Regions from separate parts of the Lysinibacillus sp. BSL11 genome, predicted to be linked through region 1. Evidence: predicted binding sites of a transcription regulator. Region 1 holds the regulator's gene; the other holds the start of a gene.
What was found. Region 1 encodes CtsR, which represses protease genes until heat stress. Its sites were predicted from a motif close to ATGGTCAATAAAGGTCAAACA; they were not measured.
Positions count from the first base shown of each region.

Region 2: clpP (ATP-dependent Clp endopeptidase proteolytic subunit ClpP) is a predicted target of CtsR. The motif match lies at 12,742-12,762, and genes of this name have one in related genera.

Region 1 is NZ_JAVGCX010000006.1:61,410-76,585, reverse strand. Features, by position in the region: gene RCJ95_RS08650 (DUF779 domain-containing protein) at 1-181, shown strand, start outside; gene RCJ95_RS08645 (DUF4003 family protein) at 613-1,581, shown strand; gene RCJ95_RS08640 (aldehyde dehydrogenase family protein) at 1,625-3,052, shown strand; gene RCJ95_RS08635 (acyl-CoA thioesterase) at 3,122-3,601, shown strand; gene RCJ95_RS08630 (methyl-accepting chemotaxis protein) at 3,638-4,282, opposite strand; partial or broken gene RCJ95_RS08625 (protoglobin domain-containing protein) at 4,403-4,948, opposite strand; gene RCJ95_RS08620 (hypothetical protein) at 5,234-5,443, shown strand; gene corA (magnesium/cobalt transporter CorA) at 5,487-6,449, opposite strand; gene RCJ95_RS08610 (class I SAM-dependent methyltransferase) at 6,483-7,166, opposite strand; gene RCJ95_RS08605 (DUF4870 domain-containing protein) at 7,292-7,597, shown strand; gene RCJ95_RS08600 (CtsR family transcriptional regulator) at 7,864-8,334, shown strand; gene RCJ95_RS08595 (UvrB/UvrC motif-containing protein) at 8,348-8,890, shown strand; gene RCJ95_RS08590 (protein arginine kinase) at 8,887-9,996, shown strand; gene RCJ95_RS08585 (ATP-dependent Clp protease ATP-binding subunit) at 9,986-12,430, shown strand; gene radA (DNA repair protein RadA) at 12,522-13,898, shown strand; gene RCJ95_RS08575 (PIN/TRAM domain-containing protein) at 14,184-15,176, shown strand, end outside.
Region 2 is NZ_JAVGCX010000003.1:77,797-92,972, forward strand. Features, by position in the region: gene RCJ95_RS04665 (ATP phosphoribosyltransferase regulatory subunit) at 1-644, shown strand, start outside; gene hisG (ATP phosphoribosyltransferase) at 637-1,281, shown strand; gene hisD (histidinol dehydrogenase) at 1,314-2,588, shown strand; gene hisB (imidazoleglycerol-phosphate dehydratase HisB) at 2,593-3,192, shown strand; gene hisH (imidazole glycerol phosphate synthase subunit HisH) at 3,189-3,821, shown strand; gene hisF (imidazole glycerol phosphate synthase subunit HisF) at 3,815-4,576, shown strand; gene hisIE (bifunctional phosphoribosyl-AMP cyclohydrolase/phosphoribosyl-ATP diphosphatase HisIE) at 4,573-5,190, shown strand; gene RCJ95_RS04700 (tetratricopeptide repeat protein) at 5,281-6,804, shown strand; gene trxB (thioredoxin-disulfide reductase) at 6,965-7,909, shown strand; gene RCJ95_RS04710 (NUDIX hydrolase) at 8,257-8,724, shown strand; gene rapZ (RNase adapter RapZ) at 8,734-9,627, shown strand; gene RCJ95_RS04720 (gluconeogenesis factor YvcK family protein) at 9,632-10,627, shown strand; gene whiA (DNA-binding protein WhiA) at 10,693-11,640, shown strand; gene RCJ95_RS04730 (HPr family phosphocarrier protein) at 11,753-12,010, shown strand; gene clpP (ATP-dependent Clp endopeptidase proteolytic subunit ClpP) at 12,065-12,655, opposite strand; tRNA gene RCJ95_RS04740 (tRNA-Arg) at 12,964-13,038, shown strand; gene RCJ95_RS04745 (basic amino acid ABC transporter substrate-binding protein) at 13,537-14,334, shown strand; gene RCJ95_RS04750 (amino acid ABC transporter permease) at 14,421-15,131, shown strand; gene RCJ95_RS04755 (amino acid ABC transporter ATP-binding protein) at 15,128-15,176, shown strand, end outside.

The DNA.
Region 1 (15,176 bases):
TGGTGCTCCTTTCTATATGCATAAAAATCAATATGATTACTGGAAGCATACACAAATCATATTGGATGTGGTGGATGGCAGAGGCGGCATGTTTTCACTCGAGGGCGTAGAAGGAAAACGTTTCCTAACAAGGTCGAGAGCCTTCACATCTGAAGAAGTGCAAGAGCTAGGGTTAATTTAACAAGTTATCTGTACAGCGGCAAAGTTTTTCTGCCGCTGTTTTTTTATCTGGAAGTAGAAAAGTTATTGTATGGAAAGGGAGGCTTTAGAACACATGACTCTTTTCTTATATTGAGTATTGATTTTGGGCGTTCAAGTGTTTCGATATTAATTTTTATGGAAAAGAGTATGTAAAGCGATATTATTGGATGAATTCCTTAGAAAAAGGAATAGATTTAATCGATCCTTTAAGGTCATGGTAAATAATAGTTTCTTTGTGGTTTTTGCTAACATCGGCCATACCTCCTTTATAGGTTGTTAATATTTTCTATTAAATCAAATAAAGTAAGTAACATACATTAAATTATGTTTACTTTTTATGTTAATTGTTACAAAGAGGGTGAATCTTTCTTACATTATGTTACGTAAAACGGGTAAAGGAGTGTGAAAAATATGGATTATGTGATGATTGAAAATGAATTTGTTAATACAGTAGAGGACGTATCAAAGGCTGCAGGCTGGACGGTGGACCGTAAAATTGTATTAGCTATTGCTAGTACATTTGTAGCGTCAGGAAAAACTTTTGATGCAACGAAGTATAAAAATGTTTTACAAGAGATGAAGAAGCAATCTTCTTGGCTGTCTCCTTTACGAACAACAGTTGGATATAGTATTGCTGCCAACCTCATGGAGCAAGGTGATGCAGAAAAGGCAGTAAAGAATTTACTTACAAATGTGAGCATCTTAAAGCAGGCGAAATTCAGAAGCGGCAATTTTAGCTATATCGGAGCACAATTTTTGACGGAGGATGAACAGGATAAAAAGACACATGCACAGGCGGCTAGAGCCTTATTTGATGCCATACGTAAACATCATCAATTTTTAACCTCATATGAGGATATTCCTTATGCCATATTATTAAGCAGTCCATCTGATGATGTTGAATTACGCGCGGATACCATGAATCGATACTATAAAGAACTAAGAACTTATAATTTTAATGCTGGCAATGAGCTCCAATGGCTTTCACAGGTATTAACATTTTTATCATCCAAATTTGATGGTCAGCTAGTACCAGATGTTGTGACACTTCGTGATGGGCTCAAAAAGCAAAACGTTAAAGTCAAGGCTATGCATTATCCTTTACTTGGCTTTTTAGCCATACTTAATCTGAATAAAGCACAACTTCAAGGGTTGATTGATTTATACCATGAATTAAAAGACATGAAGTTATTAAAATGGCATCGTGAATTTGTGCTCTTTATGGCTGTACAAATTGCTATTTATGATATGGCAAAGGTACAAAAGTCTTTGTCCATGACCATTATGTCTTCTATTGAGCTATTAATCCAAGCACAGCAAGCAGCAATGATCGCAGCGGTTAGTGCAGCTGCCATTGCATCTAGCTCAAGTTCTTCGTGATAGAATAAAGAAGAACATGATTATTTGGAGGTGCATTTGAAGGATGAAGGAAACAAAACTTTGGATTAATGGTCAGTGGATTGATGCAGAGGAAAGCTATGAGCTAGCTTCTCCATATAGCGGTGAGGTTATTGCTCATGTAGCTAAAGCATCTATTCAAGATGTAGAGAAAGCTATCGAAGGTGCGCAGCAGGCATTCCAATCGTTTAAAAAGACAACAGCCTACGAACGTGCCGAAATATTATATAAAGTCGTTGATATAATGCGACAAAGAAAAGAAGAACTAGCAGAGATTTTAGCCTTAGAGGCTGGAAAACCTATTGTTGCAGGTTTAGCTGAAATTGACCGTACAATCGCAACCTATCAATTTGCGGCTGAGGGAGCTAAACAGTCAAAAGGTGAGACTGTTCCAATGGATGCAGCCCCTGGAGCAGGAGATCGAATAGGCTGGACAAAAAGAGAACCTTTAGGTGTAATATCAGCCATTACGCCTTTTAATTTTCCATTCAATTTAGTGGCACATAAGTTAGGTCCAGCATTTGCAGTAGGCAATACAGTTGTATTAAAGCCAGCAACACAAACGCCACTAAGTGCTATCGTTATGGCTGAGATTTTCCGAGAGGCCGGATTACCGGATGGGGCATTACAAATTGTGACAGGAAGTGGAGGCGAGCTAAGTGATACACTTGTCACACATCCATACGTCAAAAAAGTAACCTTTACAGGAAGTGGTAAAGTTGGCTTGAAAATTAAAGAAAAAGTAGGCTTACGTAAAGTAACTTTAGAGCTAGGTTCTAATGCAGCAGTAATTGTCGAACCATCTACGCCAATAAATAAAATTATTGGTCGTTGTGTAAGCGGTGCTTTTAACTTTGCTGGACAAGTATGCATTTCGTTACAACGTATATATGTGCATTCTTCCATTATTGATGAATTTACTAAAGCATTTGTTGCAGAAACAGAAAGGCTTATAGTAGGAGATCCATTAGAGAAGACTACAGATGTTAGTGCCATGATAAACCCAAATGAGGTGGAACGCATCAGGGAATGGATTGAGGAGGCACAAGAGCAGGGGGCTACGATTGCAACTGGAGGCGTATTTACTGAACGTACTTTAACGCCAACAGTTATGACGAATGTGTCAGCTGATATGAAAATTGTTTGTCAGGAAACATTCGCACCAATCGTCTCAATTGTTTCATATGAAACATTAGACGACGCAATTCGACTTGTAAATGAGTCGGACCTTGGCCTAAATGCAGGTATTTACACGAATATATTGTCAGATGCTTTATATGCAGCAGATGAATTACAGGCTGGTGCTGTCATTATAAATGATATTCCGACATTCCGAGTAGATAACATGCCATATGGTGGAGTAAAGATGAGTGGTTATGGACGTGAAGGAATTAAGTGGGCTATAGAAGAAATGACTGATATGAAATTTATTTCGATGAAAAAATCGTTCTAAATTTGCATCAGCTCTTTTTCTGCGATACGATGACGAAAGAACAACATGAGAAGGGAAGTTGCAAGAATTATGCCAAACAACGCTGTACCCATGAGCCAATCACGTACGGTTCAATCGCGTCTCGTATTACCCCCAGACACAAATAATCACAATTCTATTTTCGGTGGAAGAGTGTTAGCTTATATTGATGAAATCGCTGCTATTACAGCAATGAAACATGCTAAAGGCCTTGTAGTGACAGCTTCTATTGACTCGGTTGATTTTTTATCCGCTGCACATGTAGGAGATATTCTTGAAATTGAGAGTATTGTTTCGTCTACAGGACGTTCTTCAATGGAGGTTTATGTTCGCGTTGTTTCTCGCAATATTGAGACTGGCGAGGAAAAATTAACGACAGAATCATTTGTCACGATGGTTGCAGTAAATGAGGAAGGGAAACCCGTACCAGTTCCCTCAATCTATCCTGAAACAGATGAAGAGAAGCGTTTATTTGAAACTGGGCCAGCAAGACGAGAGCACCGTAAACAAAAACGTGCATTGCCGCATTAAGGAAAAAGGGAACTCTAAATGAGTTCCCTTTTTATTTTACATATTTAGTTCATTGACAACATTAATGAGCGAGTCGGAAGAAGAAGAGACTAGCGTAGCGCCCTGCGATAATTCAGTGATTAAATTAGAAATGGCTGAAATATCTCTAGATGTATTTACGTATTGCTGCTGAATGCCAGAAACTGCATCAGCAATATCATTAAATGACTTGGATAAGCTTTCTTGTGTATTGACACTATGTTGAATTTTTTGATCAACATTAATAACTGAATTAGCCATAGTCGTAATATTACTTTCTGTGTCCTTAATAAGATGGGAAACATTTTGGACGGCATTTTTTGTTTCCTCAGCAAGTTTACGAACTTCCTCAGCCACCACTGCAAAACCTTTCCCATGTTCTCCAGCTCGAGCAGCTTCAATAGAAGCATTTAATGCTAATAAATTGGTTTGATCAGCAATGCCTGTAACTAGCCCAACAATTTCAGAAATTTTTTGAGAAGAGGTACGTAGTTGGTTCATCGTTACTTCAAGACCATTGACACTTTGCAAAATAACTTGGATTAAATCATTTTGTTCTTTCAATTGCTGTTGGCCTCGTCTTGATTTTTCTTGTGTATCTGCTACGAAACTCAATCCTTGCTTGGTTGCTACAGCAATATCATCTGTTTGTGAGGAAATCACTAATAGTGATGCGGCTGTTTCTTCACTAATGGCATTAAGCTCCTCTGCAGTACTTTGGATCGTCGTTACAAGGGAATTTTTTGTTGCATCTGCTGCTGAGCGAATACGTTCTTCCTCTTTTTCATATGCCTCAATCACGAGTTGTTGCTCAAAATTAATGATTTTACAAAAAGCGTTTATAGCACGAATAGCATCTGTTTTGGAAATATCTACCTCGTTCACAAAGTTTGCAAAAGTAGTAGTGAGTGACTGGAATGAGGCAATATACCACTTTGATTGCAAGCCAATTCGAACGTGAGTCTCAGCAATGGCTTTTCGTTCAGCAATATAGGCATCATTAATATGACTTTCAAAAATGTCACTTAAATGTTTATGTAACGTAATTTTTAAACGATCAATATGTGATGTTTTATTAATAATATCAAGTAAATCTTGGCTCAAACTAATGGCTGCATAAAATTTCTCCACCATTTCAGGAATTAAGTCTTTAGCTAAAGGCTGTAGTTGCTTAATGATAGCTAAATCCTCAAGAGTTAAATTTAAAAGTTGTAATTGTTTTTGAAGGTTGGGGTGGTTCAATACATCTAATTGTACACTGCTCTTAAAATTTTCAGGTGTTAATGTAATTGCGTAGCTAGCACTACTATTTTTTGAAAACCAACTCATTATTATTTGCTCCATTCTTAATATCCATAATAAATTGTAAGTAAATAAGCACTTTTGAAATTTGTTAGGTTTGTAAATTTAATAAATAAATGGTATTAAATCTATTTTACTATTATTTGCTGAATATTTGGTTAAAAAATTGGTTATTTCTTTATTTTTTTTACTTTATTGTTAGTCCAAATGGTGAAGCAATGTAAATTTGAATTTAAAATAGGAAACCTGTAAAATACGAACTGTTTAGCAATATAAAAATCGTACGAAAATAAAAATGGAAGGAGGGGTGGTATGGAGAAAAAACGTTTTAAATTTGTTATTCCTGTTATGGTGATTGTTGCCATTGGCTCTGTTTATATGCTACGAAACTATCATGCTGAGGTACCAGATATTGAGCAATTATTAATTACAATATGTGCAGCTTTGGGATCAGGGGTATTAGCGTACTTTTTATTTCCACAGCAAGGTGATAATAAGATTGATGACAGAGGACCATATTAATAGATTAAAAAACTGCTCGTTTTTATTAAAACGAGCAGTCTTTTTATGGTTTAAACAGTTTAAACCAGCCTTTATGTTTAAAGACGGCCAACATAAAGATAACGATAATTATCATAATCCCGAGTACAATAAAATAGCTGTATTGCCCATGTAGCTCAGGCATGTTATCGAAATTCATCCCATACACACCAGCAATGAAAGTAAGTGGTATAAAGATAGTTGATACAATTGTTAAAGTCATCATAATACCGTTCATTCGGCTAGAACTCATAGCCATATAACTATCTCGCATATCTGCTGTAAGCTCTCGATTAGATTCAACCATCTCTGTTAGCTTAAGTAGATGGTCGTAGATATCTCCAAAATAAGCTCTCTCCGATTTTTTTAGTGAGAAACGGTAAGAATTAAGAATGCGATATAAAAGGTCACGCATTGGTAAAATAGTACGTCTTAAGTCAAGCAAGTCACTACGGAACTCGAAGACAATTTTCATGGCATTTACATTACTTTGGTATGTAAGTTCACCTTCTAAAGCATTTAGATGATCTTCAATTTTGTAAACGAGTGGAAAATAACTATCAACAATTTTATCAATGGTTTGATACGTTAGGTATACAGTACCTCGCTCCCAATTCTTCGGTTGGTTTTCCAGCATTTTTTGCACCTTCTCTATCTCAGGGACAGGATTTTTATGGAAGGTTATGATGAATTTATTGGAGGCAAAAATATTAACCTCCTCCGCAGCTAACGTCTCTTCGTTTACTCGATGAATGACAAAGAAATGAAAATCATCATAGAAATCGAGCTTAGGACGCTGCAACCTCATTAAGCAATCTTCAATAGCAAGAGGGTGAAAGTGGAAAAATGTATCCAACAATAATTCTTCCTCCGCTGTAGGACAATTAAAATCAACCCAATACCATTCAAATTCTTGCTGATGTATCTCTTCTAATGGAAAATCCTTTAACAATTGTTGCTGCTTTGTAATGCCGATGGTGCTTATCACGGTTTTCACCTCAAATTATTTACTACAAAATAGTTAGCGATCCTCTTTAAAGCATACCCAACCACCGAACAAAGTAGTGGCAAAAAATCTAGAAGGTTTAGTAAAGCCCGCACTTTGTAAAAGTGTTAAAATTTCCTCTTCACTCATAAAAGAAAGGGAACGAATGGATTTTTCCATCTCTGCTACTTCGGATAAAGAAAGTCTAGTATGCTGTAGCCAATAAGAACGCCATAAATCAAATTGTAGTTCTGTTTCTAAAGATCCTAGCTGACCATATTTTGAAACAAGGACAAACGGTGCTCCAGGTTTCAAATATCTTGCTATTGCTTTTATTGTTTCTAGCTTTTCTTTATAATCGTGAATAAAATGCAAGACGAGAACACAACTTGCTGCATCATACTGAGTAGAGGACAGCGAAGCATCTAGTATTGTAGCCTGATGGAATGACATATTATTTGGTAGAGTGAGCAAACGCTCTTTAGCTATAGTAAGCATGGATTCTGATGGATCAATGCCAGTAAATGACCAGTGAGGTCTTCCTTCTGCAAGCTGTATAATTTCATTGCCACTCCCTGCTCCCACGACTAACATGTTAGCATTTTCTGATAGCCTAGAATGATAAAAAGTTTGTATTAAACGTAGCATGGTATCATAACTAGGCAATGTACGGCGAATACCCTTTTCATATTCATTTGCTAATGTGTTGTTAAATTCCAACGCTCCTCACAGCCTTTCAAAAAAATTTTAAAAAATCCTTCTTAATGTGAAACTATTGCGGGTATAGTTCCGTAAATAGTAGTACATAAAACATAGAATAAAGTTCAAAGAAAGGGTTGATATATATGGAGTCTAAATGGTCTAAAGTAATCATACACGCAAGTGCATTTTTTGCGCCATGGTTAGTGCCCATTATTTTCTTTTTAATTAGTTCGGATGAGGAAATAAAGGCAATTTCTATTCAAGCACTGCTATTCCAAATTGTCATGGGTGTTTTAATTGCTATCTCTGTTGTTTTAAGCTTTGTCCTTATTGGCTTACCATTTTTAATCATTTTCGGCATTATGCTATTTGTGGTACCGATTATCGGTATCGTAAAAGCATTGTCTGATGAACCTTGGCGTTATCCAATTGTTGGTCGCTGGGTATAATTTTCATAGACGCAAGTATATGCTAGTTGCATATGCTTGCGTTTTTTCTATGACGAATAAGGGTACATTAGGTGTATGAGGAAATTATTAAACCGTAAACAAATGATCGAAAAGTGCCTTTTTCGTTTATTAAAAAGCCATTTTCAAGACTTTCCACTTTTCTATGGGCGAAATCATTGCAATTTTTTTCAAGCGTTTTGTATAATATACTCAAAGAAAGTCAAAGATAGTCAAAGTCAGTGAAGCAAGCGAGGTGTATTCCTAAAATGCGTAATATATCAGACATCATAGAGGGTTACTTAAAGCAAGTACTTGAATTAGGTGGGGAAGGGCATATTGAAATTAAACGTAGTGAAATTGCTGATAAATTTCAATGTGTACCATCACAAATAAATTATGTTATTAATACAAGATTTACTGCCGAGCGGGGTTACCTTGTTGAGAGCAAACGTGGTGGTGGTGGATACATTCGAATTTTACGTGTCCGCGCGAATTCACAGATTGATTTGATCGACGATGTTCTCAGGCAAATTGAAGGTGGGGCATCACAAACGATGGCAGAAGATTTGGTTTATCGACTCATTGATGAGCAGGTAATTTCCAAGCGAGAAGCGAAATTAATGTTAGCAGCAATTGATCGCTCCACGATCGACTTGCATCTCCCATTAAGAGATGTCATTCGATCAAAAATATTGCGAGCAATGCTGACAACAATAAAATATGAACAACAAAAATAGTGAGGTGATGGAAATGATATGCGAACATTGTAAACAACGTAATGCGACAGTTACAGTAACACAAGTTCAAAGTGGGCAAAAAGTAGAGCATCATTATTGTGACGTCTGCGCCTCACAATTCCATCCATTTCATGCAGAGTTTAAACAAGAGCCAGTATCTATTCAACAGTTATTGTCTAACTGGTTTGGCTCTCCTACATGGCAAAAGGTGGGGGAAAAACAACAGGTACAACCACAGCAGCAAACATGCCCACAATGTGGATTTTCGTATAAGCAATTTTTAAAAGAAGGAAAATTCGGGTGCCCAAGCTGTTATGACACATTTGGAGATCATTTGCCAAAGCTTTTTAATCGTATTCAGGCAGGTCCACAACACATTGGTAAAATGCCTGGTGCTCGCAGTAATGTGTATGTTATTAAAAAGCAAATAGAGGATATCCGCAAGCGTATGAAATCCGCCGTAGATGAAGAAAAGTTTGAAGAAGCGGCGAAGCTACGTGATGAAGTCAAAGAGCTAGAGAAGCATCTACAATTTGAAGGTGGTGATGTGACATGATGATTGAATCATTTTTAGAGCGTGCGACACCAACATGGATGCATATCAAAGATGATTACTCAGATATCGTCATTAGTACACGGATCCGCCTTGCACGAAATTTAGATGGCTATCGTTTTCCATTAGCATTTTCAGAAAATGAGGCACTGCAAGTGGAACAGGCCGTTACACATGCAATCAGCGATAGCCCAACGCTTCAAAATGATTATGCTTATTTTGCTATAAAGGATTTAACCCCTTTACAGCGTCAAATTCTTGTAGAAAAGCATTTGATTAGCCCGCAACTGGCTAAAAAAGAGCAAGTGGGCTCTATACTACTCTCTGAAGATGAATCCGTTAGCATTATGGTGAATGAAGAGGATCATTTACGCATTCAATGTATGACAGCAAGTTTTCAACTTCAAAGTGCCTATGAACAAGCAAATAAGATTGATCGTATCCTAGAGAAAGTATTACCATATGCTTTTCGAGATACTTTTGGTTATTTAACAAGCTGTCCAACGAATATTGGTACGGGGCTACGAGCATCCGTCATGATGCATTTACCCGCTCTTACATTAACTGGGCAAATGAATCAAATTATAAATGCCATGACACGCTTAGGAATGACTGTAAGAGGTATATATGGTGAAGGAAGCGAAAATTTAGGGAATGTTTATCAAGTCTCTAACCAAATTACACTTGGGAAGACAGAGGAAGATATATTAGCAGATATACAAAGTGTCGCTGAAAAGATTATTCAAAAAGAGCGACATGCAAGAGGTAAATTAATGGAAAAGGCAGAGCTTGCGCTAGAAGATCGCGTATATCGAGCTTTAGGCACACTTACACATGCAAGGATTTTAACAAGTGAGGAAGCTGCTACTTGCCTATCTAATGTTCGTTTAGGAGTAGATTTACAATTGATTGATGGTATACAAGCAACGACCTTAAATGAATGTGTTGTTAGTATGCAACCAGGTTTTTTACAGCACTATGCAGGTGAGGCATTACCACCTGCTGAACGGGATCGTGTACGAGCGGAGATGCTTCGTGAGACATTATCCCAAGAACATGCGAATAAGCCTATAAATGGGGAAAAAGGAGAGGATTTATATGATGTTTAATCGTTTTACACAACGCGCGCAAAAAGTATTACAGCTTGCTCAGGAAGAGGCTATTCGTTGGAAGCACGAATCTATCGGTACAGAGCATATTCTATTAGGGCTTATACGTGAAGGCGGCGGTATTGCTGCGAAAGCGTTAGAAGCCATTGATATTAGTCCTCAAACGATTGAAGCTGGCATTGAAGAATTAGTTGGTAAGGGCAAAGAAGATGTCGGTCCAATCGTTCATTATACGCCAAGAGCTAAAAAAGTAATTGAATTATCTGTTGATGAGTCACGTAAATTGGGTCACTCCTATATCGGTACAGAGCATTTATTATTGGCGCTTATACGTGAGGGTGAGGGCGTGGCAGCTCGCGTTTTAAACAATGCGGGAGTCGGCTTAAATAAAGCTCGCCAGCAAGTATTATTGCTATTAGGTAATAATGATAATGCACAATCTGGCCAACAAGCAGCTCAAGCTGCCAATACACCAACATTAGATAGCCTAGCACGTGATTTAACACAAATTGCACGTGAAGGTACATTAGACCCTGTCATTGGCCGAAGCAAGGAAATTACACGAGTTATTGAGGTTTTATCGCGTCGTACGAAAAATAACCCTGTATTGATTGGTGAGCCAGGTGTTGGTAAAACAGCGATTGCTGAAGGATTGGCACAGCAAATTATTAATAATGAAGTTCCAGAAATCCTTCGTGACAAACGTGTAATGACCTTAGATATGGGGACAGTTGTTGCAGGTACAAAATATCGTGGAGAATTTGAAGATCGTTTGAAAAAAGTGATGGATGAAATTCGCCAAGCAGGCAACATCATTTTATTTATTGACGAATTGCATACATTAATTGGCGCGGGTGGTGCTGAAGGTGCGATTGATGCATCAAATATCTTAAAACCATCTTTAGCACGTGGTGAACTTCAATGTATTGGTGCCACAACACTTGATGAGTACCGCAAGTACATTGAAAAGGATGCAGCCTTAGAGCGTCGTTTCCAACCAATCCAAGTGGATGAGCCGACAGTGGAAGAGGCTATTCTAATTATTCAAGGCTTACGCGATCGTTATGAAGCGCATCACCGTGTGAAAATTACAGATGAAGCGATTGAAGCAGCGGCCAAAATGAGTGATAGATATATTTCTGACCGATTCTTACCAGATAAAGCGATTGACTTAATCGATGAAGCGGGTTCTAAAGTACGCTTACGCTCATTCGCAGTGCCACCAAACTTAAAGGCGCTTGAGGATAAGCTTGAAAATGTTCGTTCTGAAAAAAATGCAGCCGTATCAGGTCAAGAATTTGAAAAGGCAGCAGCACTAAGAGATACAGAGCAAAAGCTGAAGGATGAAATTGAAGCTACCCGAAAAAATTGGAAAGAAGAGCAAGGTAAAGCCGAATCTAAAGTAACTGTGGATGATGTAGCAGCAGTTGTCTCAATGTGGACAGGAATTCCAGTAGCTAAAATTGCTTCTGAAGAATCTTCCAAGTTATTACAGCTCGAAGAAGAGTTACACAAACGTGTAGTAGGGCAAGGAGAAGCGGTAGAAGCAATTTCTCGTGCAATACGTCGTGCAAGAGCAGGCCTAAAGGATCCAAAACGACCAATTGGTTCATTTATCTTCTTAGGACCTACAGGCGTTGGTAAAACAGAGCTTGCAAGAGCACTTGCTGAAGTAATGTTTGGCGATGAGGATGCGATGATTCGTGTTGATATGTCCGAGTATATGGAGAAACATTCGACTTCTCGTCTAGTAGGTTCACCTCCAGGCTATGTAGGCTTCGATGATGGTGGCCAACTGACAGAGAAAGTTCGTCGTAAGCCATATTCAGTCGTTTTATTAGATGAAATTGAAAAGGCACACCCTGATGTATTCAATATTCTATTACAAGTGCTTGAAGATGGTCGTTTAACAGACTCTAAGGGACGTGTAGTAGACTTCCGCAATACAGTGGTCATTATGACTTCAAACGTTGGTGCGGATGCATTAAAATACCAAAAGAGCCTTGGTTTCAATGTAGGCGGTGCAGAGTCTAAGCATAAAGACATGAAGGGTACGATGTTAGAAGAATTGAAAAAAGCATTCCGTCCAGAATTCTTAAACCGTATCGATGAAATGATTGTCTTCCACGCATTAGAAAAAGAGCACTTAAAAGAAATCATTGCGATGATGGGCAATGCTTTAACAAAACGCTTGAAAGAGCAAGATATTTCGTTAGAGTTGACTGATGCAGCACTTGAGAAAATTGCTGAAGAAGGCTATGACCCTCAATATGGTGCTCGTCCACTACGTCGTGCATTACAAAAACAAGTAGAGGATCGATTATCGGAAGAATTACTAAAGGGTAATGTAGAAAAGGGTAATCAGGTTATCATTGATTACGTAAACGATGAGTTTGTTGTAAAGAAAAAAGAGGGAGTATCCATCTCTAAATAATTTCAAGGAAAGACAGTGAGGCTTTAAGTGCCAAGCTGTCTTTTTTTCTGTACAATTAAGGATAAGAACAAATATTCGAGGTGAAAGCAATTTGGCAAAGAAAAAAACGAAATTTGTATGTTCAGGCTGTGGCTATGAGTCTGCTAAATGGATGGGAAGATGCCCTGGGTGTGGTGAATGGAATAAAATGGTGGAAGAAGTAGAGATGGTTGCAAAAGGTCCACGAGGAGCATTTCAACATTCTGCTACAGTCACACAAAAGGCAATCCCGATTATCCAAGTGGAAGCTACTGAAGAATCGCGTGTAGCAACAGAAATGGGCGAACTCAATCGTGTATTAGGCGGGGGCATTGTACCTGGTTCTCTAGTATTGATCGGGGGCGATCCTGGAATAGGGAAATCAACATTACTATTACAGGTTTCCGCATTACTATCGAATAAAGGGCATCGCGTACTTTATATTTCTGGAGAGGAATCTATTCGTCAAACGAAATTACGAGCAGAGCGTTTAGGAGTGATTTCTCAAGAGCTTTACATATACTCCGAAACAAACCTAGAGTTTTTAAACCAAACCATTGATGAAGTACAGCCTAAATTTGTTATTGTCGATTCCATACAAACGGTCTTTCATCCAGAAGTAACAAGCGCCCCTGGTAGTGTCTCACAGGTTCGTGAATGTACAGCTGAGCTGATGCGAATCGCTAAAACCAAAGGCATTGCTATTTTTCTAGTAGGGCATGTAACAAAAGAGGGACAAATTGCTGGGCCACGTATTTTAGAGCATATGGTGGATACTGTACTGTACTTTGAAGGGGAAAGACATCATAATCATCGTATTTTACGAAGCCAAAAAAACCGCTTCGGATCTACAAATGAAATTGCTATATTTGAAATGCTTCAAGGAGGGTTAAAGGAAGTTCTAAACCCTTCGGAGTTATTTTTACAGGAGCGTTCACAAGGTGCGGCGGGGTCAACTATTGTAGCATCAATGGAGGGGACAAGGCCAATCCTTGTTGAAATTCAATCCTTAGTTACACCTACAAGCTTTAACTATCCTAAACGTATGGCCACAGGTGTCGATCAAAACCGAGTACAATTGCTAATGGCTGTACTAGAAAAGCGTATGGGTCTCATGCTACAAGCTCAGGATGCATATATTAAAGTTGCTGGTGGTGTCAAGCTGGATGAGCCAGCAATAGATTTAGCAGTGTTGACAAGCATTGTATCTAGTTTTAAGGATCAGGCAGTGCGTGCAACGGATTGTTTTATTGGTGAGGTCGGACTAACAGGTGAGGTCCGTCGGGTATCACGTATAGAACAGCGGGTCATTGAAGCGGCGAAGCTTGGATTTAAAAGAGCCTTCATTCCTTCTTCCAATATTGGTGGTTGGGAATTTCCGCAGGGAATTGAAATTGTTGGTGTAGAAACGATAAAAGATGCACTAAATGCATGCTTTAGAGAGTTATAAAGGAAAATGTGCATGTTGGATATTAATCTGACATGCATTTTCCTTCAATTTTTGATGCGAATATCGGAAACTCAAATAAAAGAATAATCGTCCTAAATAATAGCTGATGAATGAATAAAGGATTGTCATCTAGTACGAACAAAAATAGAAATTTGTGAAATTTTGTCTAACTAACTTATCCTTGTTACACAACATCAAAAATAATGAGAATTTGACTGAGCTCATGAAAGATTTTCTGCCATAAACTATGTATAATCTTAACTAACAATTAGGAGGTGACAGCTTGTGAAAAAATTTGTTCAAATTGCGTTTTTACTGATTGGAGGAGCATTGGGCCTTGTTTTCTTACCGCCATTATACGAATTGCTTCATTTATCATCTAATCCTTGGCTAGATAATCCTTATGTATCAGTAGCTCTAGGCGCACTTTTACTGTTTACACTATCTTTTGCATTTTCCGATTACTTTGTAAGGCTCATTAGCTGGATGGAAGAAGTTCTGTTTAAGGTTCCTATCGGAGATTTATTATTTGGTACGTTTGGTTTAATAATTGGGTTGATTGTCGCTTACTTTTTAGGCTTTGCCATTGATAGTGTAAAATTCCCTGTTATCACAGAAGTACTCCCTATTATCCTGTCATTTGTATTAGGGTATTTAGGGTTCCGTCTAGGTTTTAGAAAAAGAGATGAGCTCATACAGCTTTTTACATTACGTAGTACCAATACGAAGAAAAAAGCTGCTGAAGATGCTGAGGCTCAGGAGGTTCGTGGAAGCTACAAACTGCTAGATACAAGTGTAATTATCGATGGTCGTATTGCTGATATTTCTGAAACAGGCTTCATTGAAGGTATATTAGTTGTACCTCAATTTGTGCTCACAGAGCTTCAGCATATAGCTGATTCTTCTGATACCTTAAAGCGCACAAGAGGTCGGCGTGGTTTAGATATTTTAAAAAAATTACAAGATGAGCGTAAGACAAAAGTTGAAATTACGGATGAGGATTTTGAAGATGTACAAGAGGTAGATTTAAAGCTAGTCCGTCTTGCAAAAAAAATGGGCAACGATACATGCATCGTTACGAATGATTTTAACCTGAATAAAGTCTGTGAGCTCCATCATGTAAAAGTCTTAAATATCAATGATTTAGCGAATGCAGTGAAACCTGTAGTCATACCAGGTGAAGATATGCAGGTTGTTGTTATAAAGGATGGTAAAGAGCATAACCAAGGAGTTGCCTATTTAGATGATGGTACGATGATTGTGGTTGAAGGTGGTCGT
Region 2 (15,176 bases), on a different contig from region 1:
AGAGTATCGAACAGCAAATAACGCTTAGAACATTGCTTGTCCAACGAAATTACGTAGGGTTTGAAGAAGCCGTAGCGTCATTTGATCTACCAAAAGCTAAATCCGATGCCCTCTTACAATTTATTGAAGAAGCCATGAATGTCAGAGATATACGAGATATTGAAAAATATGTCCGTAAAAATGATGCATTAGAATATATGCAACAACTAGCTCAACTACTTGAAATGGCTGACTTAGCTGATTATGTAGCTTTTGATTTCACACTTTCGAGTCATATGAGTTATTACACAGGTATGCTATTTGAAGTATTTGCTGTAGGAAGTGGCTTTCTATTAGGAAATGGTGGTCGTTATGATGGCTTGTTAGAAGTTTTTGGTTCCAAGGTTGGTGCTACAGGATTTAGTATTCGTGTGGATCGTTTATTAGAAACATTAAATGGACAGTCAGTGAAACGACAGGAAGCAACAGTTGTTCTTTTTGAAGAAGAACAATTTGAGGCAGCTTTACTAAAGGTTAAAAATTTACGAGCATCAGGAAAATTAGCTACTTTGCAGTTACGTAGTAGTCTAGTCGATGAGGCGGCCTTTTTAGCATACTTTACAGAAGTGGTGGTAGTTGGACAGGAGGAAGTTGGCGGTGAATGAATTAACGATTGCAATGCCCAAAGGAAGAATCTTTGAAGAGGCATATCAAATGTTGTTAGAGGCAGGTTTTAATTTACCAGAAGAAGTAGAAATGTCACGTAAATTAATGATTGAAATACCAGAGGAAAAAATTCGCTTTATTTTATCAAAGCCAATGGATGTTCCTGTCTATGTTGAACATGGTGTTGCTGATATTGGTATTGCTGGTAAGGATGTTTTGTTAGAGCAACAGCGAGAGGTGCACGAATTACTTGATTTGAAAATTAGTAATTGCTATATCGCTTCTGCAGGCCTACCAAACACCTCCATGAATGAGATTGCGCCTAGAATTGCTACGAAATATCCGAATATTGCCATGAAGTACTACAAAGGCATTGGAGAGCAAGTAGAAATCATCGAGCTCAACGGTTCTATTGAATTAGCACCAATGATTGGCTTAGCTGATCGAATTGTCGATATTGTTTCTACAGGTCGGACATTAAAAGAGAACGGCTTAGTAGAATATGAATTTATTACTGCTGTCTCTTCTCGATTAATTGCAAACCCTGTAAGTTATCGTATGAAAGGTGAGCGTATTATTGATCTCGTGAAGCGATTAAAGAAATGTGTGAATGAGCAAAAAAGTAATCATTTGTAGCTACATATGAAGGACTAAAGGGGATTCATCCTATGAAAATAACAAAGCTTGAAAAAGGCATTTCCTTAAAAAGACCACTTGAAGGAGGAAATGAGGAACAAATAAAAGTTGTACGACAAGTGCTTTCGGATGTTAAGGCACAGGGAGATGCGGCGTTACGCACCTATACTGAGCGATGGGATGGCTATGTCCCTAAAAGTTTACGTGTCTCTGAAGCAGAAATACAAGAAGCAGTAAGTGAACTCAATCCTCAACTATATAAGGACTTAGCGGAAGCAGCAGAAAATATTCGTTTTTATCATGAACAACAGATGCGTTCAGGGTATCGCCTAGAACTGGGAGATGGTTCTTGGTTAGGCCAACGGGTAACTGCTTTAGATGCAGTAGGACTATATGTTCCAGGGGGGACAGCAGCCTACCCTTCATCGGTATTGATGAATGTGATACCAGCGCAGGTTGCAGGGGTGAAACGTATTGTTATTACTTCACCAGCAGGGCCGAATGGGAAACTACCAGCAGGTGTACTGGTGGCGGCTCACCTTTTAGGGATTGATGAGATTTATAAAGTTGGTGGGGCACAAGCAATAGCTGCACTTGCCTATGGCACGGAAACAATTTCCCCAGTTGATAAAATAACAGGCCCAGGAAATATTTATGTGGCACTTGCCAAACGTGAGGTATTTGGAGAAGTGGCCATTGATATGATTGCAGGACCGAGTGAAATTGCTGTGCTGGCTGATGACACAGCCTATCCTGATGAAATTGCTGCAGACCTTTTATCACAAGCAGAGCATGATCCACTAGCTTGCGCCATTCTTGTCACAACCTCCGAGCAATTAGCCAAAAAAGTAGCTGAGGAAGTAGAGAAGCAGCTGCTGAACTTGCCGCGTCAAGAAGTAGCTCGTGCTTCCATAGAGAAATTTGGGGTAATTTATGTAGCTGAAACGTTGGCAGATGCAGTGGAAGCCATTAATTCATTAGCACCGGAGCATTTGGAAATTGTGACGGCAAATGCAGAGGCGCTAGCTGAGCAAATTAGACATGCTGGTGGTATTTTTATAGGTCGGTATAGTTCTGAGCCAGTTGGTGATTATTTTGCAGGGACCAATCATGTACTACCAACCAATAGTACGGCTCGTTTTGCAAGTGGCTTAAATGTTGATGATTTTGTGAAAAAATCAAGTATTGTTTACTATAGTGAAAAAACCTGGAGAGACAATGCACCAAAAATTGCACGTTTAGCGCGTATGGAAGGCTTAGAGGGCCATGCTCGTGCAGTGGAATCACGTGGATGGGAGAAGGAATAGGACGATGACAGAAAAGAAACGATATGCAAAGATAGAGCGTACAACGAATGAAACGCAAATTTCAGTAGCAATTGATTTAGATGGTGAAGGCAAGGCAGATATCCAAACAGGCGTTGGATTTATGGACCATATGCTTGATTTATTTATTAAGCACGGACTATTTAATGGCACAATACATGCAAATGGCGATACTTATATTGATGATCACCATACAACAGAAGACCTTGGTATTGTATTAGGACAGGCTGTTCGAGAAGCACTTGGTGATAAGAAAGGCATAAAACGCTATGGTAACGCCTTTGTACCGATGGATGATGCACTAGCTCAGGTAGTTGTCGATTGCTCGAATCGACCTCATCTAGAGTATCGTGTGCCAGCATTAAAAGAAAAAGTAGGAACGTTCGATACAGAATTAGTTCATGAATTTTTATGGAAGTTTGCCCTTGAGGCAAGGATGAATGTTCATGTAATTGTTCCTTATGGACAGAATACACATCACATTATTGAGGCAATTTTCAAAGCATTAGCACGTGCGATTGATGCCGCAGTGGAAATTGACCCGCGTGTTAAAGGCGTACCATCGACTAAGGGGCTGTTGACGTGAAAATAGGTGTCATTGATTATGGAATGGGTAATTTATTTAGTGTGGAGCAGGCTTTAAAAAGGCTAGGCTGTGAAGTTATTATAACGGCTGATGAGAAGGCGTTAGATGCAACTGACGCACTTTTATTACCTGGGGTGGGTGCATTCCCTGATGCCAGAAAACGTTTAGCTGAAACAAACTTAGACCAATATTTACAGAAGGCACAAAGAGAAAACCGTCCTCTTTTAGGAATTTGTCTAGGTATGCAATTATTATTCGAGCAAAGTGATGAGGTAACCCCAACAAAGGGGCTAGGGTTTTTCAAGGGGTGTATTAAACGCTTTAGCGGCATCCAAGACAGCCAAGCATACAGAGTACCACATATGGGTTGGAATGAACTGATTGTAACAAATCGTCCTGCATGGTTACACAATGAAGTATCAGCGAAGCATGTCTATTTTGTTCACTCCTTTTATGCAACAGATATAGGAGAATCAGAGCTTGTTGCCTATGCTGATTACTATGGCATTAAAGTACCTGGTATTGTGATGAATGGTTCTGTGACTGGCATGCAATTTCATCCTGAAAAATCAGGGGAATTAGGTGTTTATTTATTAGAGCAATGGTTGAAAGGTGTGAAGGCATGCTAACAAAACGTATTATCCCATGTCTTGATGTGAAAGAAGGTCGTGTTGTAAAAGGTATACAATTTGTTTCTATCCGAGATGCAGGAGATCCAGTGGAGCTTGCGAAGTTCTATGATGAACAAGGAGCAGATGAACTTGTATTTTTAGATATTTCTGCTTCACATGAAGGTCGAGAAACGATGGTAGATGTCGTTCGTCAAACAGCGGCTACGCTTGCCATACCCTTTACTGTTGGCGGAGGCATTCGTACGTTGGAGGACATGAAGCGTATTTTACGAGCAGGTGCTGATAAAGTTTCAGTGAATACATCCGCGTTGGAAAGACCTGCCCTTATTCAGGAAGGCTCTGATTACTTTGGCGCACAATGCATTGTTGTAGCAATCGATGCTCGCTATAGTGAGGAAGATAGCACATGGATGGTTTATACACATGGTGGACGCAACAAAACCTCTTGGTCAGCCATTGAGTGGGCCAAAGAGGCTGTACGCTTAGGAGCTGGTGAAATTTTATTAACAAGTATGAATCAAGATGGAGAAAAATCAGGCTTTGATTTAGCCTTAACCAAAGCAGTGCGTGAAGCTGTGACAGTCCCTGTGATAGCTAGTGGTGGGGCGGGACATGCCGAACATTTTTACGAAGTATTAGCACATGAGGTGGATGCAGATGCTGCACTAGCAGCCTCCATCTTCCATTATAAAGAAACAAGTGTAGCGCAAGTAAAGGAATACTTACGTGAAAAAGGAGTGGCAGTAAGATGATAGAGAACATTCAATTTGATGAGAGAGGTCTTGTTACAGCTGTAGTACAAGATGCCAATACAAAAGAGGTATTAACAGTAGCTTATATGAATAAGGAGTCATTAGCTAAAACAATTGAATCAGAGGAAACTTGGTTTTATTCTCGTTCCCGTCAAGAGCTTTGGCATAAGGGAGCAACAAGTGGCCATACACAACAAGTGATTTCAATCAAAGCGGATTGTGATCAAGATGCGTTAATAGTAGAGGTTCTACCAACAGGTCCAGCATGTCATAATGGGACAATTTCTTGCTTCACTGAGGTTATTCAGCAAAAAGAGAAGGTAGGCTCTGTGGACATCATTTCTAAACTTGCCCGTGTCATCGAAAAGCGAGAGCAGGAAATGCCAGAAGGAGCGTACACTACATATTTATTTGATAAGGGCATTGATAAAATCTGTAAAAAGGTTGGGGAAGAAGCAACAGAGGTGGTCATTGGAGCCAAAAACCGAGATGCTGAGGAAGTAAAATGGGAGGCAGCTGATTTAATATATCACCTACTCGTATTATTACAAGAACAAAAAGTAAGCATTTATGATGTTCTACATGTGTTGGAAAAACGTCACGAGGAGAAATAACAGCATATTATTGATTGTGTGGTATAATAGGAGTTACTGTGTAAAGGAACGTAGAATACGTTCCTTATTTCTTGTTTCGGAGGAAATATATTGGAAAAGAAACGTCAAAATGAGACTCAATCGAATATAGTGTCGTTCATTCCAACAGGCGACTATTATTATAAGAAATCAATACAAGCAATGAACAGTGGACAAATGAATAAAGCCTATAAATATTTACAGCGTGCGGTAGATTTAAGTCCCGACGATCCAATGATTATCTTGCAGTTAGCCATAGTAGAGTTAGAAGGTCAACGTTTTGAGGAAGCGTATGATCTACTTCGACGCGCCTATCAAATTGATCCAGATAATCCAGAAATCATATTTTACATGGCAGAAGTATCAGGGTGTGTGGGCATCATGCATGATGCTAAACGCTTTGCAGAAGAATATTTAAAGCTAGAACCTGAGGGTGCTTATGCGGATGAAGCAGCAGAAATATTAGAGTTTGTCGCTTTTGAGCAAGATGATTTTGAAGAGCTTGAAGGCTCTGGTGAGGATTTATATCGTCAGGAGCAAGCTCGTCGTTGTATGGAAAAGGGAGATTTTCCTGAAGCTATTACTATTTTAGAAGATTTAATTGAAGATCGACCAGCATTTTGGTCAGCCTATAATAATCTAGCACTCGCTTATTTTTATGTTGGAGAAGAAGAGCAAGCAAAGGCTCTCTTGCATACAGTGCTACGTGAAAATAAGGGCAATCTACATGCATTATGCAATTTAACGGTGATTGCGTATTATGAAAAAAACGAAGAGGATTTACAAGAACTGTTAAATGTTCTTATTAAAATTCAACCCTATACTTGGGAGCATCGTTATAAACTTGGTGCTACCTTAGCCTTAATCGGCCAATATGAATTAGCCTATAAATGGTTGCGCAGTATGCAAAAGAGAGGCTATGTAGGAGATGCAGGATTTTACTTTTGGCTGTCACATGCTGCTTATTTCTCAGGACATGAGGAGATTTCGAAAAGTGCATGGGATCAGCTACTAGAGTTAGACCCAGACAAAGAGGGCTTCGAACCTTGGCGCCAACAAGAAAATGAATATGGACTTGATGCATTGGAGCATGATCGTGATTTTATTGTTGAAAAATTAGAGAGCACTTATACAAGTGAGCGCATTTTTGGTTTATTTTTACTGAAAGGTACAGTGCATAAGCAAGAAATTATCGCCCATCCGAAATGGATTAATATTGAACAATTAGGCTCTTTTGAAAAATTGTTTTTGGCTTATGCACTTGGACATGAATTTGATAAGAAAAATAAAGTAGAAGCAAGCTTTTTACGATCAGTAAAGGTTTCAGAAATTTTATTAGAACAGTATGGAAAGCTATCATCATTAATTGTACCGATGTTTCAAATGTGGTTTGTGCTATGTGAACAAGCGTTAATAGAAAATTATCGTTTTACAAATCCAACAGCAATTGCAGGAGCAAATGATTATTTATTCAGATCTTCGCAAATGCTTAAAGTGACAAAAAAGGAAATTGCACAGCAATATGGAGTATCTGTATCTACTTTATCGAAGTATATTGACGAAATCTTAACGTTTTTGCCAAACAGTCATGATTAATGTGAGCAACATAGTTGAATAACTTTATACTTTCACATACGATGAACATACTAACGCTATCACCAATTTTTCCTTAATGTCATTGATCTTCTTCTATAGATGACGTTGCGTGAATTGGTTGAATGAAGATAAAAAGTATTCTGTTTAGGGGGAAGTATTTATGTCGGAAGAAAAAATTTATGATGTAGTAATTATTGGTGCAGGTCCTGCTGGGATGACTGCCGCTGTCTATACATCTCGTGCAAATTTGTCAACTTTAATGATTGAACGTGGCATTCCTGGTGGACAAATGGCAAACACAGAAGAAGTAGAAAACTACCCAGGTTTTGAGACAATCTTAGGACCAGAGCTTTCTACAAAAATGTTTGAGCATGCGAAAAAATTTGGTGCTGAATATGCCTATGGTGATGTCACAGAAATCATCGATGGAGAAGAATATAAAACAATTAAATCAGGTGCAAAAGAATATAAAACACGTGCCATTATTATTACCACTGGTGCAGAGTATAAAAAAATGGGTGTGCCTGGTGAAAAAGAACTTGGTGGCCGTGGTGTCAGCTATTGTGCAGTATGTGATGGTGCATTCTTTAAACAAAAAAATCTAGTTGTCGTAGGTGGCGGAGATTCAGCTGTTGAAGAGGGTGTTTATTTAACTCGCTTTGCTGATAAAGTGACAATTGTCCACCGTCGCGATAAATTACGTGCACAAAAAATTCTACAAGATCGTGCCTTTGCCAATGAAAAAATTGATTTCATTTGGAATGCAACTGTAAAAGAAATCAATGAAGCGAATGGTAAAGTTGGCAGTGTAACACTACAATCAACTATTGATGGTACAGAATCTGAATTTGCTACAGATGGTGTCTTCGTCTATATAGGTATGCTACCTTTAACTAAACCATTTGAGTCATTAGGTATTTTAAATGAGGCTGGCTATGTTTTGACAAATGAAACGATGGAAACAAAAATCCCAGGTATCTTTGCAGCTGGAGATGTTCGTGAAAAATCACTTCGTCAAATTGTAACAGCAACTGGTGACGGTAGTATTGCAGCACAAGCTGTTCAACATTATGTAGAAGAGCTATTAGAGAAAATTAATGCCTAATATGGCTATTTTAAGGAAAAAAATACAATTTTAATGTGGTTTTAATATTGCTGTAACTTGAATGACATATAAAAGGTGTATGATTAAAAATGTAATTAGCAATCCCCCTTTTATTTTGTTTAGTAGGTTGTTTCCGCCTCCAATAGGTGGGAGCAACCTACTTTTTTTGTGTAAAAAATCACATAATAATATCACGAAATACGTAAATTTTGCGCAAGATGAAGTGGTTATCTTTAAATAGAACTAAATTGTTAATTGTCTGCGTACAAGAGTTGTAAATGAGGACAAAACTTACAAGGTCTTGTTATAATGAAGAGTAGAATGCAAAAGTGATTAGAGGTGTGCCTATGCAAAGAATTGCAAATTTAATTGCCGTAAAAGACGGTAAAGTATTATTACTTCAGAAACCAAGACGAGGCTGGTATGTAGCTCCAGGAGGGAAAATGGAGAGTGGCGAGTCAATCTTTGAGGCTGCTATTCGAGAGTTTCAAGAAGAGACAAACGTCATACCTTTACATGTTCATTTAAAGGGTGTTTATACGATGATCATTAAAGAAAACAATGACGTAGTGGATGAATGGATGCTCTATACATTTGTTGCTAAGGATATAGATGGAGTACCATTTGAAGAAACAAGAGAAGGCAAACTTGCATGGCACCCAGTAGAGGATTTAGCACACTTGCCAATGGCTGAAGGAGATCGAACTAATTTACAATTTGCTGTTTCGCAATCTGGCATTCAGTATGGCACGTTTGACTATACAACGAATTTTGAACTACTTCATCAGAAAATACAAATTTCAAAAGAACAATAAAGGAGTTGCATGACAGTGGTGGTTGAAGGCCAACAAAGTACACATGAATTGGTTATTATTACAGGAATGTCTGGGGCTGGGAAAACAGTAGCTATTCAAAGCTTTGAGGATTTAGGGTATTACTGTATTGATAATTTACCACCTGCGTTACTTACAACTTTTTTAACCTTATTAAGAGATTCTGGTAAAAACAGTACCCGAATTGCAGCAGTAATGGATATGCGCGGAGGCGACTTTTTTGATGCTCTAATTGGCGCATTAGACCATATACTAAAAGAAGGCGATATTGTTGCTCGTATTTTATTTTTAGATGCAGATGATGCCACATTAGTCAGACGTTATAAAGAAACAAGACGTGCACATCCATTAGCAGTGAATGGTTTACCTCTAGATGGAATTAAACAGGAACGAGTACTTTTATCTGAAGTAAAGGGTCGTGCCAATTTTGTTTATAACACATCTAACATGAAACCAAAGCAATTACGTGAAAAAATCGTCAAAGAATTTGCAAGTGAGGCAGATACTATTTTTACCGTTAACATTATGTCCTTTGGCTTTAAACATGGTATGCCGATTGATGCGGACTTAGTGTTTGATGTTCGTTTTCTTAAAAACCCGTATTATGTGGAGGAGCTACGTCCAAAAACGGGTCTTCAAACAGAGGTATCTTCTTATGTGTTAGCGTTGGAAGATACGCAAATCCTTATACAAAAACTGACGGATTTATTAGACTTTATGATTCCTCTCTATCGACAAGAAGGCAAATCACAGCTTGTTATTGCTTTTGGTTGTACTGGGGGCCAGCATCGCTCCGTGACATTAGCAGAATTTTTTGGTGCATATTTTGCGGGCAAGGAAAATACGGTTATTACGCATCGTGATATTAATCGTAGAAAGGAATGAGTGAATGGGGAAAAAGCAAACAAAGCTTGTAGTAATTGGTGGTGGCACAGGGCTCTCCACGTTACTTCGCGGGCTGAAGCATCACCCATTTGATATTACTGCTATTGTAACAGTAGCAGATGATGGTGGATCTTCAGGTCGTTTACGTGATGATTACGATATCCCACCGCCTGGTGATGTACGCAATGTGATTGCAGCATTATCAGATATTGAGCCCCTTGTAGAGCAAATGTTTCAATACCGTTTTTCGGCATCTGAAGATTTACGAGGTCACTCCTTAGGGAATTTAATGCTTACAGCCCTTACTGATATTACAGGTGATTTCAATCATGCTATCAGTGAGATGGGAAAGGTTTTAAAAGTTCATGGTCGAGTTATTCCAGCTGCAAATAAAAAAATCACCTTACATGCTGTGCTTGAGGACGGTTCAATTATCGAGGGAGAATCAAAAATCCCGACAGCGACAAAACGCATTAATCGCGTTTTTTTAGTACCTGAAAATGTGCAACCGTTACCAGAAGCTATTCGTGCAATACTTCGTGCAGACTATATTTTAATAGGACCAGGAAGCTTATATACCAGTATTATTCCGAATTTGCTTGTTAAGGAAATAGGTGAAGCAGTTGTTAAGGCTAAAGGAAGAAAAATATATGTTTGTAATTTAATGACACAAAAGGGTGAAACCATTTCTTATACAGCAGGCGATCATGTAACAGCCATACATAGGCATGTTGGCCATGATTTTATCGATTCCATTTTAGTAAATGATGAAGAACTCCCTAACCCTGTAAAAGAACTGTATAAAGAAGAAAGAGCGGAACCAGTAACATTTGATGTGGCAAAGCTTGAAAGTATGGGATTAGAAGTTATCAAACGAGACATTGCTACAATTCGACCAGATGGAACGGTTCGACATAATGCTACAAATGTTGCAGAATGGCTGGTAGATTATGCTGATATTTACCATCAAAAAGTAAGAGGACCAATAATAGAAACATAATGGCTTTATTGTATATGGTAAGATGAACATATACATAGAAATCATGATTGAAAGGGGGGCGTGATATGTCTTTTGCTTCTGAAACAAAAAAAGAATTGACACAAATAGAAGCGGACAATCATTGTATGAAAGCAGAAGTTTCTGCCCTAATTCGTATGAATGGTTCATTATCCTTTGCAAATAAACAACTAAGCTTAGACGTGCAAACCGAAAACGCTGCAATTGCCAGAAGACTATATACGATTATGAAAAAATTGTATCCGTACAATGTGGAATTACTTGTTCGTAAGAAGATGCGATTGAAAAAAAATAACGTGTATATATGCCGTGTAAGAGAAGGGGCACGTGAGCTATTAATTGATTTAGAAATCATCTCAGACGACTTTCAATTTAACCATACTATCTCAAGAAAGCTCATTCAAAAGAGTGGCCAAAAAAGAGCTTATTTAAGAGGAGCCTTTTTAGCAGGAGGTTCCGTCAATAATCCAGAAACATCGGCTTATCATTTAGAGGTTTATTCTTTATATAAAGAACATGGTGAGGCATTAATGGATTTAATGAATGAATTTGAACTCAATGCCAAAACAATTGAACGTAAAAAGGGCTTTGTGACTTACTTAAAGGAAGCGGAAAAAATTTCAGATTTCCTTAATATTGTTGGCGCGCATCAGGCTATGATGAAATTTGAAGATGTTCGGATTTTGCGAGATATGCGTAATAGTGTCAACCGTATTGTGAACTGTGAAACTGCCAATTTAAATAAAACCATTGGAGCAGCATTACGGCAGGTTGAGAATATTCGATTTATTGAAAATTCAATTGGTCTTGATCAACTACCAGAGAAGCTTCGTGAAATAGCACGTCTCCGTGTTGAATACCAAGATGTGACATTAAAAGAGCTTGGTGAAATGGTATCTAGTGGAACGGTTAGTAAATCAGGTGTTAACCATCGATTGAGAAAAATTGATGAGATTGCGGATGCATTAAGGCGTGGTGAAAAAATAGGTGGTTAAGTTATCATACTTTTCAGGTATGAATGTCATGCTAATCGCTTATTGTTCTTTTGCCAGTAAGTAAGGTAAGATAAAACTAACAGACGAACGGTAGTGAAGGGGAGTTTTGAGAATGATTGAGAGAAGAGTCCAGGTTAAATTAAAATTAGGACTACAAGCTAGACAAGCAGCACTATTTGTGCAGGAAGCAAATCGTTTTAGTGCTGATATCTTTCTAGAAAAAGATGAGAAAAAAGTAAATGCCAAATCCATTATGGGTGTTATGAGCTTAGCAGTTGCTAAAGGTACCGAAGTGACTTTAAGCAGTGAAGGTAACGATGCTGAGCAAGCGGTTACAGCATTAGCAACAATTATAGAAAATGAAGATTAACACTCATTAAATACAAAAGGCATCACAGAGCAATTCTGTGATGCCTTTTATTTTTTATTTATTATCGCTACGGTGCATGATATGATCGATTAAACCGTATTCTTTTGCACGTTCAGCAGTCATGAAGTTATCGCGATCTGTGTCTCTTGCAATGACTTCAAGTGGTTGACCAGTGCGTTCAGATAAAATGCCATTTAATTTCTCGCGTAAGAATAGAATACGTTTAGCAGCAATTTCAATTTCTGTCGCTTGACCTTGTGCACCACCTAATGGTTGGTGAATCATGACTTCAGCATTTGGTAAGGCAAAACGTTTACCAGGTTCTCCAGCTGCAAGTAGGAAAGCACCCATTGATGCAGCCATACCAATACAAATTGTTTGGACCTGTGGTTTAATGATTTGCATTGTGTCATAGATAGCCATACCAGCCGTAATGGATCCACCAGGTGAGTTAATATAAAGAGAGATATCTTTATCTGGATCTTCTGCCTGTAGGAAAAGAAGCTGAGCGACAATGGAGTTAGCAACATTGTCATCAATAGCACTTCCTAAAAGGATAATACGGTCTTTAAGTAGACGTGAATAAATGTCATATGCACGCTCACCACGACTAGTTTGTTCAATAACTGTAGGAATTAAATTCATGTTAAATCCTCCTTAAAAAGCTAAATTCGAATACCTTTGCTGAAAATTTTCCTTTGTATTTCAGCTGTATCCTTATCATACACATTATAGTCAGGGAAGGTCAAATATTAACCCTGCTAAAGTGAAATTAAAAAAATAAAATGTTTTTGCATTCTATGGTTGAATTATATAGGATAGGCTTGTATAATGATTAAGGTTATAAGGTTTAAAGTACAGGTCACTATTTTGCAGGTATGCTTCAAAAATGAGGGTTATCTACATCATGCTTTTCGTAAGCCTAGAGTGAGTACTTTTTTTTTGTGTCTTTTGCCCTCGTGGTGTAATGGATAACACGTAAGATTCCGGTTCTTGCACTGGGGGTTCGATTCCCTCCGAGGGCGCCATTTTACTGATTAATTGATATACTGTTATAGCTCATCTCCTAATAAGTAGTTTAGCAGCCTGCTTACTGGAGATCGAGAGGAAGAATAAAGGGAATACTGTCCTAGTTGGCATTATTCCCCTATTTATTCCTTTCAAACCTTCAAAAAAGCAACAACTCCAAATTATTTTTTAGTGAACATACTGTACGTGAGACTAGAAATAGTCGAAAAAAAGAATCCTATCTGAGGGGATTCTTTTTTTTTGCCTAAATTTATCGAAATTTGGCATGGTTCTCATTGTATATATATTAGTTTTAGGTTAATTTTCTTGTTATTTATACATATTTTTCCAAATTGTATGAATTTAATATAAATTTATATGAAAAAATATTTAATTTTATGCGAAAAGTTGTTGTCTAAATACTATAATGTTAATATAATTGACCTAATAGTCTAACATTTCCGAATTGCGAAAAATAATACGTAATTCGGAAAATTATCGAACTAGGGGGAAATACAATGAAAAAAACAGGTTGGATGTTACTGATGATAATTGCAGCATTAACATTAACACTTGCAGGATGTGGTACAAAAGATGATGCATCTTCAGGTAGCTCTTCTTCAGAAGATGGTGGAGATGGCAAAAAAGTTTATAAAGTAGGTACTGAGGCCACTTTTGCACCATTTGAATCTGTTGACGATTCAGGGAAAATTGTAGGGATTGATGTCGATATTTTACAAGCTATTGCAGATGAGATGGACTTTGAGGTTGAGTGGAATAATATAGGATGGGAGCCAGTGTTCCAAACAATTAAAAACGGTGAAACAGATATCGGTGCTTCTGGAATCACAATTACGGAAGAGCGTAAAGAATCATTTGATTTTACAGAACCGTATTATGAGTCTCAGTTATTAATTGTTGTGAAAGAAGATTCAAAAATTAAATCTCTTGATGAATTAAAAGATAAAAAAGTATCTGTACAAATCAATGCTACTGGTCATATGGCGGCGAAAAAGCTACAAGGGGAAGCAAGTACAAATATTATGGCTTTTGAAAGTCAGCCAATCGCTATTCAAGAAATGTTAAATGGGAATGTTGACGCAGCTATCGGAGATAACGCAGTAGTTTATGAATATATCAAAGCTCACCCAGATCAAAAACTAAAAGTAATTGAAGATGATGCATTCGAAAAAGAATACTATGGCTTCATGGTTCAAAAAGGGAATAAAGAATTGCTAGATAAATTAAACGAAGGTCTTAAAAAAATTAAAGAAAACGGTAAATTAAAAGAAATTACAGGCATTGATTTTCAATAAAAATGAATGAAATGATGCTATTAACATAGTAACTGTGCTAACGGCTCATTTATTAATCGTAATTTAAAGGGGAATGGGGTTTTCGGATGGACATCTTTGACTTACGCTGGGACATTGTCTGGAACTACCGAGATATGTTTATACGAGGTATTGGCGTAACACTTATTTTGACACTTAGTGGTTATTTTGGCGGTATTCTATTAGGGCTATTTTTAGGCCTTGGAAAATTATCGAGTAAGAAATGGATTTATTGGCCATCTAAACTATATATCGATTTATTCCGTGGAACACCGATGCTTGTACAAATCTTGTTAATTCACTTAGCAGTTATTCCAACAATTTTTGGTCATTCTTTAGGTTATATGGTATCAGGGATTACAGCGCTTATTTTAAACTGTGCTGCTTATAATGCGGAAATTTTCCGTGCAGGGATTCAAAGTATTGCAAAAGGGCAAATGGAGGCTGCTCGCTCTCTTGGATTAACGCATAACCAAGCGATGCGTAAGGTCATTTTGCCTCAAGCTTTTAGACGTATGATCCCGCCATTGGGGAATGAATTTATTGCATTATTAAAAGATTCTTCACTCGTAACTGTAATTGCAGCACCAGATATTTTATATGCTAGTAAGGTCGTAGCTGGTGCAAGCTTCCGCTTCTGGGAACCGTATATCGTTGCAGCATTATTATATTTAGTGTTGACATATGGTGTAACGAAGATTGTAGCATTTATCGAGAAACGATTTAGCAATAGTTACGTCCCTCGTAAAGCTAAGGTAGAAGGGCGGGAAGCAAGATGATAAGAATTGAAAACCTACACAAATACTTTGGCAAGCTTGAAGTAT